2 regions of the Sphaerisporangium siamense genome follow, and region 1 is predicted to be linked to the other one. Evidence: riboswitches for the same ligand, from Rfam matches in the RefSeq annotation. Region 1 holds a riboswitch; the other holds the start of a gene.
What was found. Region 1 has a riboswitch for thiamine pyrophosphate ahead of tenA (thiaminase II). Riboswitches for the same ligand answer to the same signal wherever they lie in the genome.
Positions count from the first base shown of each region.

Region 2: another riboswitch for thiamine pyrophosphate. It lies ahead of thiO (glycine oxidase ThiO); the one in region 1 lies ahead of tenA (thiaminase II).

Region 1 covers NZ_JACHND010000001.1:795,729-801,337, reverse strand. The annotation lists gene BJ982_RS03640 (magnesium and cobalt transport protein CorA) at 87-1,208, shown strand; gene tenA (thiaminase II) at 1,314-2,018, opposite strand; TPP riboswitch at 2,010-2,120, opposite strand; gene BJ982_RS03630 (PIN-like domain-containing protein) at 2,218-2,658, opposite strand; gene BJ982_RS03625 (MerR family transcriptional regulator) at 2,660-3,346, opposite strand; gene BJ982_RS03620 (ATP-binding protein) at 3,702-4,268, opposite strand; gene BJ982_RS03615 (helix-turn-helix transcriptional regulator) at 4,489-5,609, shown strand, end outside.
Region 2 covers NZ_JACHND010000001.1:6,963,204-6,968,812, reverse strand. The annotation lists gene BJ982_RS31815 (thiazole synthase) at 1-278, opposite strand, end outside; gene thiS (sulfur carrier protein ThiS) at 280-480, opposite strand; gene thiO (glycine oxidase ThiO) at 539-1,699, opposite strand; TPP riboswitch at 1,689-1,800, opposite strand; gene BJ982_RS31800 (NAD(P)/FAD-dependent oxidoreductase) at 1,938-3,107, shown strand; gene BJ982_RS31795 (Rv2175c family DNA-binding protein) at 3,157-3,531, shown strand; gene thiE (thiamine phosphate synthase) at 3,509-4,147, shown strand; gene BJ982_RS31785 (polyprenyl synthetase family protein) at 4,164-5,228, opposite strand; gene metF (methylenetetrahydrofolate reductase [NAD(P)H]) at 5,339-5,609, shown strand, end outside.

The DNA of each region.
Region 1 (5,609 bases):
GCGCCCAAACTACTTTTTCGCGGTTTTTCCGCATCCCCTTTTGCCGTGCGCGCGGTTTTCCCCAGGTCGGGCGGGAAGGGATTTCCATGCGCTCGTCCACTCTTTTCCAGCGGATCAACCTGCACCAGCGCCCCGCCCCTGAAGTGGCGCTGCGCCGTCCCGGCTCCCGGCTCCGCCAGGTGAGCGGCCCCTGTGTACCCCCGAGCGACTCGGTCGTCGAGTTCGGCGCCTACGTGGGCGGCAAGCGGGTGGAGGCGGACGGCATCCCCGAGGCCGTCGGGCTGGTCCGTGACCACAACGCCGCCTCCGAACTCGGCGGCGCCTACGTCTGGGTCGGCCTCTACGAGCCCGAGGCCTCCGAGGTCGGCTGGCTGGCCGAGGTCTTCGGCCTGCACCCCCTCGCCGTCGAGGACGCCATCAAGGCACACCAGCGCCCCAAGGTGGAACGTTACGGCGACTCGCTGTTCGTCGTGCTGAAGACCCTCGCCTACCTCGACGACGACCCCAGGGCCGGCAGTCAGATCATCGCCAGCGGTGAGATCATGATCTTCGTCGGCGCCGACTTCGTGGTGACCGTCCGCCACGGCGGGCACTCTCCCCTCGCCGACGTGCGCAAGCGCCTGGAGGACAAGCCCAAGCTGCTGTCCCGCGGACCCTCGGGCGTGCTGCACGCCATCGCCGACCACGTCGTCGACAAGTACCTCTCCGTCGCCGACCTCATGCAGGCCGAGCTCGAAGAGGTCGAGGCCACCGTTTTCGCCGACGTGAGCTCCCGCGACATCAGCCGCATCTACCAGCTCAAGCGCGAGATGATCGAGATGAAGCGCGCGGTCACCCCGTTGCAGACCCCCTTCAACGCGCTTCCCACCCGCCGCATGATCCCTTCGGAGATGCGCGAGTACTTCCGCGACGTCGTCGACCACCTCTCCCGGGTCTGCGAGCAGGTCGAGTCCTCCAACGAGCTCTGCAACTCGATCCTGCAGGCCGCGTTGGCCAGGTCCAACGCCCTGGCCAACGAGGACATGCGCAAGATCTCCGCGTGGGTGGCCATCATCTCGGTTCCCACGATGATCGCCGGCATCTACGGCATGAACTTCGACCGCCTGCCCGGCCTGCACGACATGTGGGGCTATCCGGTCGTCATCGGCGTCATGCTCGTCGTGTGCTCGCTGCTCTACCGGGGCTTCCGGCGCAACAGCTGGCTGTGAAGGCGTCCGCTCTCACGACGGGCATCGCCGCGCGTTCGCGCAGGCCAGAGGTTGTCAGGGCCGGTCAAGACGCTTTTCGTACGGCCCAAAACGATTTGGGATGGTTCACACGGGCCATGATTCCTGCCGCCACGCCGCCTCCCAGAACATCCACTCATAGCGGGACGTGGTGACGAAGTGGCTCAGCGCGGCGGCGCGCTGGGCCGGCGTCGCCTCCGCCCCGGTACGGTCCGCCAGCTCCACCACGCGGCGCACCACGCTCTGGAACGCCTGGTCGCCGTAGGTGGCGATCCAGCGGGCGTACAACGCGTCCGGGGACGACTCGGCGAGCAGCGCCGTCCCGACCCGCGCGTAGATCCAGTAGCAGGGGAGCACCGCGGCGAGACCGTCCAGGAACGACCCGCCGTACACCGTGGCCAGCAGGTAGCTCGTGTACGCGCGGGTGGTCGGCCCCACCGGAGCCTTCTCGGCCTCCTCGGCCGACCCGCCGAGCTGGAACATGAACTCGGCGTGCATCTCCTGCTCGGCCGCGATGGCGCCCACCGCGTCCTGCGCGAAGGCCCGCACGTCGTCCTCGGTGGGCGACTTCGCCGCGCACAGCGCCAGCGCGCGGGCGTACTCCCGCAGGTAGTGCGAGTCCTGCACGATGAAGTGGCGGAAGGCGTCGTGCGGCAGCGTGCCGTCGGTGAGCCCCGTGATGAACGGGTGGTCGAGTATGGCCGTGTAGATGGGGGTGATGGCCTCCCAGAGTTCCTCACTGAACGACCGCGACGACTGGTACGTACCGGTGATGGACCCGGATGTCTCCATGGAAAAGCTCCCTACGCCGGCATGACCCGGTCAGGTTCGAGCGGTCTGCGGCCGAACAGCCACACTCTCAGCCCGGTGCGCCAGGCTCCCGCGTTCCGTCCACCCGAAGCGTACCCCGCCCCAGCGCCCACCCCGCAAGCCATCACCCGCGGGTGCGGACCGTGGCGTGAGCGGACGAACATGAGAATCCCCGGAACGGTCAGGACGTCAGGGAGATCTCGCGCATGCCCGACCGGGTGACCGCGTAGATGTAGGGGCCCGGCTTCTCCGCGGCCTGTTCCACGTGACGCCACTGTGTCACCACGACCTCCAGCAGCCCCCAGCCGTCGAGGACTTCCTCCGAGGTGATGGCGAACATCCGGGCGCGGGCGGTGAGCACGGCGTCCTTCTCCGCCGTCCTTCTCTCGATGTGCTTGTCCCGGGTGAGGATGGCGAGGCCCGCCGCGGTGACCTTCGGGATCCAGACGTCGTCGGCCGTCGCGGTGTCCTGGATGACGCAAGGGCTCGTCGTCCACTGCTTGCTGTGGCGTCGGCCGTCGTCGCCGCAGAACGTCACGTCGCGACGAGCCCGGACGAGAATGTGGGCGAGCCCAAGGGTGTCGGCATCCACGTACCAGCGGGGGGTGACCGGCTTCGGCATCTCAGGCGGCGTCCGCGGACCACTCGAAGGCCAGGGCGGCCTTGACGGCGGCGACGGGCAGGTCGAAGTCGTCGGCGATCTCCTCGACGGGCACCTGGGCGTCCGCGAGCTCCGCCAGTACCTCGGTACGCACGCCCTGAACGGTCGCCGCTGCCGAGGAGAGCAGCGGATCGATCACCACGGGATTACTCCTTCCGAGGGGGTGGATGCGCTGAGCCTCACGCTCGCCGGTCTCGTTGAAGTCGACCCGATCCAGAAAATCGACGACCCGGTGATCGAGGACGAGTTGATCGTCGTCCACCTGATACACCATGCGCAGGGAACCCGGAATATGCAACCGATCCTGAACTTCCAGCAGGAACCGTCGTCGATTATCGACGAACGGCTTGAAATGCGCGAGCGGGTAAGGAACCCCGAATTCGCTACGAAGCAGGGCGATGAAGGGGCGCAGCTTCTGCATGGACACGTTGCGCTGCCGATACGCGCGCAAATAGCGGGCTTCCACGATCTCCCCCCAGGTGACGTCCGTGGCGCCCGTGGGCTGCTCGCGCAGCACCGGCGGATAGAACCGGCCCTGCCGTTCCTCCCCTTCCAGCCAGTGGAGCAGGGTGGTCGGCGGTATGCGAAGCTGCCGCGCCGCCTCCCGCACGCTCATCACCCGCCGCGCCAGGACCTGAATATCACTCATGAATCATCACTCCCTCGAAGTGGAGGATATGACGAGACGACATCCTTGTCTCCGTTTTCCTGCACGTATTGACCGCAGAATACGCGCCGACCCCTCCCAAACACGATGTGATCCCGCAATACCGAAAAATCCGCTGAACGCCAGAGCATACTCCGCCCCTGGCCCCGTACAGCCCATCCGATACGACACCCCACAAACCCCGCATCCCCGAAAAGGTCCTCGCCTCCGCGCCCGGGGGGCGCTCCGGCTCGGGCTGTGTTTCCCAGGAGGGGCTCCGCCCCCCTTCGACCCCCCGATTCGGGGCTTCGCCCTCCTGGCGGCTCGCGACGCGGGGTGCAGCATCTGATGCGGTTGTTCACGTACTGCCGCAAACGATTCCGTCGCCCACAGGCAGAGCGAACCCGACTGCCTTACCTGCGGCTCGGCTGCGAGACGTGGCTGCGGGATAGACGGCACACCGTCCTCCTGACAACCGGTGGACCAGGAACAGGCCGCGACCGTTCTCTTCCAACGAAGGGAGGTCGGCGGCCTTTGAAGCACGAAGGCGGCCGAGCAGTTGCCCCACCACCCGGAGGCCGGGACTTCCGTCTACCACGTCACACCAGATGGGGACGTCCCTGTCGCTGACGATGCGCAGTTCGTATGGCTCAGCGGCGTACCGCTCCGCGTTGGCCACGAGTTCCGCCACGACGATCTCCATCTCGGCGGCGTCGTCCTCGTTCACCTGTGCCTTCAGCAGATGGCTTCTCAACACCGCCCGCGCGCGGCGTGCCGCGAACCCCGGGGTCAGAGATTCGACGGTGGTCTGAAGGCGGCCGGACGCCTTGGCGGGCATGTCCTCGTCCTGGGGGGCGAGGTGGAGGGCGATCAGTGGCCATATCCCCGGGTAGGGCTCTGGCGCGACGCTCTCGTGAAGCGGCATGGAAGACTCCGTTCGTCGACGGGAACCCGGGACAGCAGGAAATTCCTCCGCCGACCTGGAGTGAAGGTCGTTGTGTTCGCCGTTCGGAGTCATGCCGGTCGAAGGATGGCGACAGGTCGTTTGGCGGTCGTTTCGATTTCCCGATGGACACTCACGGTGATTCATGCGTCACTGTTGGTCATTGATTGACGATAGAAGGAGCACCAAGGGGGTAAGGGCAATGGGCGAGGGCAACGGCACGACCGGGCGTCCGGGACTGGTCGAGGCGCGCAAGCGGCGCGGACTCAGCCAGGAACAGGCGGCGGAGGCGATCCGTGTGTCCCCGACCACCTGGGGGCGATGGGAGCGTGGCGTCCAAGCGGTCCGGGCCGCACATCGGACCCGCATGGCGGTCGCCTTCCACGAGGATCCGGGCGAGGTCGCCCGGTGGATCGACGGCGAGAGTGCGTTGTCTCCGTCGGCGGACTACTGGGGCGGGGCCGTGCCGCTTACCGTGAAGGCGGTCCAGGAGCTGTGGAGGTCTGAAGTGGATCCGTCCCGACGTCACATGCTGGCCACGCTGCCCTTCGTTCCCGCCGCCGTGAGTGAGCTGCTAGCGGCCTGGAACTACGATCCGGCACCTGATTCGCCGGCCGGTCGTGGCTCAACTCCTCAGGTGGGCATGACGGACGTGGCGCGGATCAGCCAGGCCAAGCGGGCGTTCGCTCAGATCGATCACCAGTTCGGCGCGGGGGTCGTGCGGCCGGTCGTGGTGAGGTACCTGAACGGTACGGTGGCCCCGCTTCTGCAGGGCCGGTACGACGATCGTGTCGGGGCCGCACTCATGACGGCCGCCGCCGACATGACATGTCTGGTGGGCTGGATGGCCTTCGACATTGGTCAGAACGGCCAGGCGCAGCGGTACTTCGCGCAGGCGCTCCGGCTGTCCAAGGCAGCCAACGATCCGATCATGGCAGGCTGGGTGCTCGGCGTGATGGCTCACCAGGCCGTCTACCTCGATCGGCCGGTCGAGGCGCTTCGGCTGACCAGCGCCGCTGTCAACGCCGCTCAGAAGGCTCAGGCGCCCCCACGCCTGATGGGCCGACTGGCCTTCAGCAACCGAGCCTTCGCCACGGCTCTACAGGTGAAGTTCTCCGAGACGCGAGACGCCTACAGCGTCAAGGCGGCCGAACGATTGCTCGCCGAGGCGGAATGGGCGTACGAACAGGGGCCTACTGATCGAGAGCCCGCGTGGCTGCCGCCGTACGATCCGTCCCGGACGGTCTCGGAGGCGGCACGGACCTGGCACCTGCTGGGGCAGGATCAGCGAGCGATCACCTGTGCCGAAGCCGCGCTGAGTGC
Region 2 (5,609 bases), 6.2 Mb from region 1:
TCGCCGGCGGTGTAGCAGCCCGCCGTGTTGGGGAGCACCTTCACGCCCCGGGCGCGCAGCACGTCCAGCACCGAGCCGGCGGCGGCCGGGTCGAGCCGGCGCATGGCGACGGTGGTCATCTCGGTGCCGGAGGCCGCCAGCGCCTCGTCCAGCACCTCCAGCGAGGGGGCGCCGCCGGTCCCCATGATGAGGCGGGAGGAGAACTTCTCGCCGCCGAGCTCCAGCACGTCGTCCGCGAGGGCGTCGGCGCCGGTCGTGGTGCCCGTCGTGGTCGTCATCTCAGCCACCCTGCACCGCCGTGAGGACCTCGACCCGGTCGTTCTCGCCGAGCGTGGTGGACGGCCAGGCGCCGCGCCGCACCACCTCGTCGTTCACCGCCACCGCCACCCCGGACGAGGCCGAGGTGAGCGCCTGGACGGCCTGGGCGACGGTGGCGCCGTCGGGCAGCTCGCAGGGGTTGCCGTTGATCGTCACGTTCATGGTCGTTCACGGGGGCCGGGGGCGCCCCGATCCTCCTTGTCGTCGAAGGTGGGCCGCGTCATCGATGGCGGGCGGCGGCGAAGGCGGCGTGGGTCACGTCGCCGCCGAAGCGCAGCGGCGAGCAGACCTCCGCCTCCCGCGCGTAGGGGCCGGGGCCGCCGTCCAGCTCGGCCATGAGCATGGCGGCGGTCAGCGGGGCGAGCAGGACGCCGCCGCGGTGGTGTCCGGTGGCGAGCAGCAGGCCCTCCATCGCCGCGGGCCCGAGCACGGGCAGATTGTCGGGCGTGCCGGGGCGCAGGCCCGCGCACACGTCGGCGACCTCCAGCTCGGTCACGCCGGGGACCAGCTCGCGCGCGTCGCGCAGCAGCTCCCACAGGCCGCCGGCGGTCACGCGGGTGTCGAAGCCCATCTCCTCCTGGGTGGCGCCGAGCACGATCTCGCCGTCGCCGCGCGGCACCAGGTAGGCGCTGGACCCGTGGACCACGCCGCGCACACAGCGCCGCAGGAACCCGGGGGCGCCGTGCAGGCGCATGATCTGCCCCTTCACCGGGCGCACGGGCGGCAGGACGCCGGGCGGCAGCCCTTCCAGCGAGCCCGACCACGCCCCGGCGGCCAGCACGACACGGTCGGCGGCGATCACCCGTCCCCCGCGCAGGCGCACCCCGCGCGCGGCGCCCCCCTCGACCGCCAGGCCGGCGACGTGCTCGGCGACCACGGCCGCGCCGCGGCGCGCCAGCGCGGCGAGCAGGGCGGCGGTGACCCGGCGCGGGTCCACCCACGCGTCGCCGGAGGCCAGCAGGCCGCCGCGCACGGCCGGGGCGAGCATCGGCTCGGCCCGGCGGCACTCGCGCCCGGTCAGGCGCTCGACGCGCAGCCCGAGCCCCTCCATGAACGCGGCCGTCTCGTCCAGGGCGGTCAGGTCGTCGGCGCCGAACGCGACGTCCAGGGTGCCCTCGGCGCGGTGGTCGACGTCCACGCCGGACTCGCGGGCCAGCTCGGCGGCGAAGGAGGGCCACAGCTCCAGGGAGGCGAGGCCGAGCCGCAGCAGGGGCTCTTCGGTGTAGGAGACCTCGCTGACCGGGGCGAGCATGCCCGCGGCGGCGTGCGTGGCCCCCGAGCCGGGGGAGGGGTCGGCGACGGTGACCGCGTGACCGGCCTGCGCGGCGCGCCAGGCCACCGAGAGGCCGGCCACGCCGCCGCCGACGACGACCACATCCATGCTCGCTCCCTTCGCCGGCATGATCCGGATCAGGTCTTTGCGGTCGAGGGCCGCCAGCCCTCCTCTCAGCCCGGTCTCGCCGGACTCCCGCGCGTCTGACGCCCCAAGCCTATTCCTGCCGGGGTACGCCGTGCGCACCGGCTTGAGTGTTCTCATCACTTACCGTGTGGAGTAGTGAGCCGATTCGTTACCAAATCGCCGTTGGCGAGTGACCCGGCTGGCCGCTTACTGTCGGGTTGTGAATCATGTCGTGGTAGTGGGCGCCGGGCTGGCCGGCGTGCGGAGTGTCGAAGCGCTGCGGGCGCGCGGGTACCACGGGCGCGTCACACTGGTGGGCGACGAGGGTCACCGTCCCTACGATCGGCCGCCGTTGTCCAAGGCCGTGCTCGCCGGGGGCCTGGACTCGACCGTGGTGGACTCCGACCTCGGGGCCCTGGACATCGACCTGCGCACCAATGTGGCCGCCAAGGGCCTGCGCCCGGGCGTCGTCGAGACGACCGAGGGCGAGCTGGAGTTCGACGGGCTGGTCATCGCCACCGGCGCCGCCCCGATACGGCTGAGGGGGGACGGGCCCCAGCACACCTTGCGCACCATCGACGACGCGCTGGACCTGCGCGCCCGCCTGCTCCCCGGAGCCCGGGTCGTGGTCGTCGGGGCGGGCTGGATCGGCGCCGAGGTCGCCACCGCCGCGCGCCGCGCCGGCTGTGAGGTGACCGTCGTCGAGGCCGCCGCCTCGCCGCTCGCCGTGGCCCTCGGCACCGAGGTCGGCGGCCACACCGCGGCCTGGTACGCCGAGGCGGGCATCGCCCTCAGGCTCGGCGTGATGGTCGGCTCGGTGGACCCCGGCGGGCTCACGCTGGTGGACGGCACCTGGATCCCGGCGGACCTGGTGGTGACCGGCGTCGGCGTGCGCCCGGCCGTCGGGTGGCTCGCCGGGTCGGGCGTCGCGCTGGACAACGGCGTCCTCGTCGACGAGCACCTGCGCACGTCTTTGGACGGCGTCGTCGCGGCCGGCGACTGCGCCAACTGGTGGTCGCGCCGCTTCGGCCGCCGCCTGCGGGTCGAGCACTGGGACACCGCGCTGCACTCCCCGGAGACCGCCGTCGCCACCCTGCTCGGCCAGACCGCCGTCTACGACCCCGTGCCGTATTTCTGGTCAGAACAATTCGGTCACATGCTCCAGTACGCCGGCCACCACGCCGGGGCCCGGCTGGTCATGCGCGGCGACCCCGCGTCGGCGCCGAAATGGGCGGCCCTCTGGCTGACCAAGGACGACCGCCTGTCCGCGATATTCACCGTCGACCTGCCGCGTGACCTGGTGCAGGGCCGCCGGATCGTCGAGGGGGGGCAAAGGCTCGATGTGAATCGGGCGAAAGACCCATCGATACCCTTGCGCGACTGCTTGTGACCCCTGTGGGGGTGTTTCAGACCAGCCGTGACGTGGTAATTGTGGACTCGTGACGCTTTCTGTTGCACAGATCGACCGGGAAACCGACCAGCTCGTAGGGGAATGGCTCCCCCTCTCGGAGGTTGGCGTCCGGCTGGGGCTCAGCTCCGGGCGCGCCAAGCAGCTCCTGAAGGACAAGAAGCTCCTCGGCGTCCGCAGGGGCGGCCCGGAGCCCGAGGTGCCGGCGGTCTTCATCGCCGGCGACGACGTGCTGAAGGGTCTCCCCGGCACGCTCACCGTCCTCGCCGACGCGGGATACGACGACGTCGAGTCCCTGCGCTGGCTGTTCACGCCCGACGACTCCCTGCCGGGGGCGCCGGTCGAGGCGATCCGCGCGGGCCGGCACACCGAGGTGAAGCGGCGTGCCCAAGCGCTCGCTTTCTGACGCGCGGCTCTATCTCTGCACCGACGGCCGCCGGCGCCAGGGCGACCTGGAGGACTTCCTGGACGCCGTGCTCGCCGGCGGCGTGGACATCGTCCAGCTCCGCGAGAAGGGCCTGGAGGCCCGGCAGGAACTCGCGCTGCTGGAGGTGTTCCGCGACGCCTGCGACAGGCACGGGGCCCTGCTGGCGGTCAACGACCGCGCCGACATCGCCTACGCCGCCCGCCCCGACGTGCTCCACCTCGGGCAGGACGATCTGCCCGTGCCCGTGGCGCGCGCCATCCTCGGGCCGGACGTCGTCATCGGGCGCTCCACGCACAGCGACGCCGAGGCGTCGGCGGCGGCCGTCGAGCCGGGCGTCGACTACTTCTGCTGCGGGCCGGTGTGGCCCACGCCGACCAAGCCCGGGCGTCCCGCGCCCGGGCCCGGCCTGCTGAAGCACGCGGCCTCGCTGGGCACGGAACGCCCCTGGTTCGGCATCGGCGGCATCGGCCTGGACACGCTGGACGAGGTGCTCTCCTACGGCGTGTCACGGGTGGTGGTCGTGCGGGCCGTCACCGAGGCCGAGGACCCCGGCGCGGCGGCGGCGGAGTTCGCGCGGCGGCTGCGGGCGCCCTGACGCCCGCGGCCCCGGGTCAGCTCCGGCGCGCGGTCGCGGCGACGGCCAGCTCCTCCAGGGCCCGCCGCGCCTCGGGCGTGATCGGCGCGCGCTCCAGCGAGCTCAGCGCGTCGTCGAGGTACCGCTTGATCATCTCCTCGCCGGCCGCGAGCGCCCCGGTGTCCTCGATGATCGCCCGCAGCCGCCCGACGCCCTCCTGGTCCAGGGCGGGGTCGCCGAGCAGGCGCCGCACGTCGGCGGCCTGGCGCTCGGAGGCCGCCGACAGGGTGCGCGCGATCAGCATGGTGCGCTTGCCCTCGCGCAGGTCGTCGCCCGCGGGCTTGCCGGTCTCGGCCGGGTTGCCGAAGACGCCGAGGATGTCGTCGCGCAGCTGGAAGGCGATGCCGACCTTGTGCCCGTACTGCACGCACAGCCGGTCGATCCAGGGCTCCTGCCGGCGGGCGGCGAGCACCAGGCCGAGCCGCAGGGGCTGCTCGACGGAGTACTTGCCGCTCTTGTGCAGCGCCACGCGCAAAGCGCTCTCGAAGGTGCTCTCGCCGTGCGCCTGTTCGAGGAGGTCCAGGTACTGACCGCACATCAGCTCGGTCCGCATGAGGTCGTGAACGGGCTCGGCGGCGGCCAGTGCCTCGGCGGGCAGGCCGCTGGCCCGCCACATCTCGCTCGACCAGACCAGCAGCAGGCTGCCGAGCAGGACGGCGGCCCCCTCGCCGAACCTGGCAGGGGAGCCGCGCCATCCGGCCTCCTCGTGCATCGCCTCGAACCGCTTGTGCGCGGAGGGCCTGCCTCTGCGCAGGTCGCTGGAATCCATCACGTCGTCATGGATCAAGGCGCTGGCCTGGAGCAACTCCAGCGACGCGGCGGCGGCGCAGATCTCGGGGCCGTCCTCTCCGCCCGCCCCGCGCCACCCCCAGTAACAGAACGCGGGACGCAGCCGCTTGCCGCCGGCCAGGAAGTCCTCCGCCGCGGTCAGCAGGGGAGCGAGGTCGGGGCCGCCGACCAGAGGCCGCTGCCGCTCCACGAACGCCCGCAGCCTGCGGTCCACCTCGGTGCGAAAGGAGTCCCACTGGAAGGAAGGGGTCATGCTCCGAGATTAGTGGTCGCTTGCTGACGTACTGATTACCCGCCCCTCACTTGCGGGAACCGCACGTTCGCACGGGGTCCGCACCGGGCCGGACCTGTAGCCTTGGACCCATGTCTCTGGGTCGTCCTTCCGTCCGCCCTGACCGCGTGCCCACCGTCAGAGATCTGCTCGCCGCCGGTGGCCGGTCGTTCTCTTTCGAGTTCATGCCCCCCAAGACCGACGAGGGGGAGCGGCAGCTCTGGCGCGCGATCCGCGAGCTGGAGGCCCTGCGCCCGACCTTCGTGTCCGTCACCTACGGCGCGGGCGGGTCCAGCAGGGACCGCACGGTCGACGCCGTCGAGCGCATCGCGCACGAGACCACGCTCACGCCCGTCGCCCACT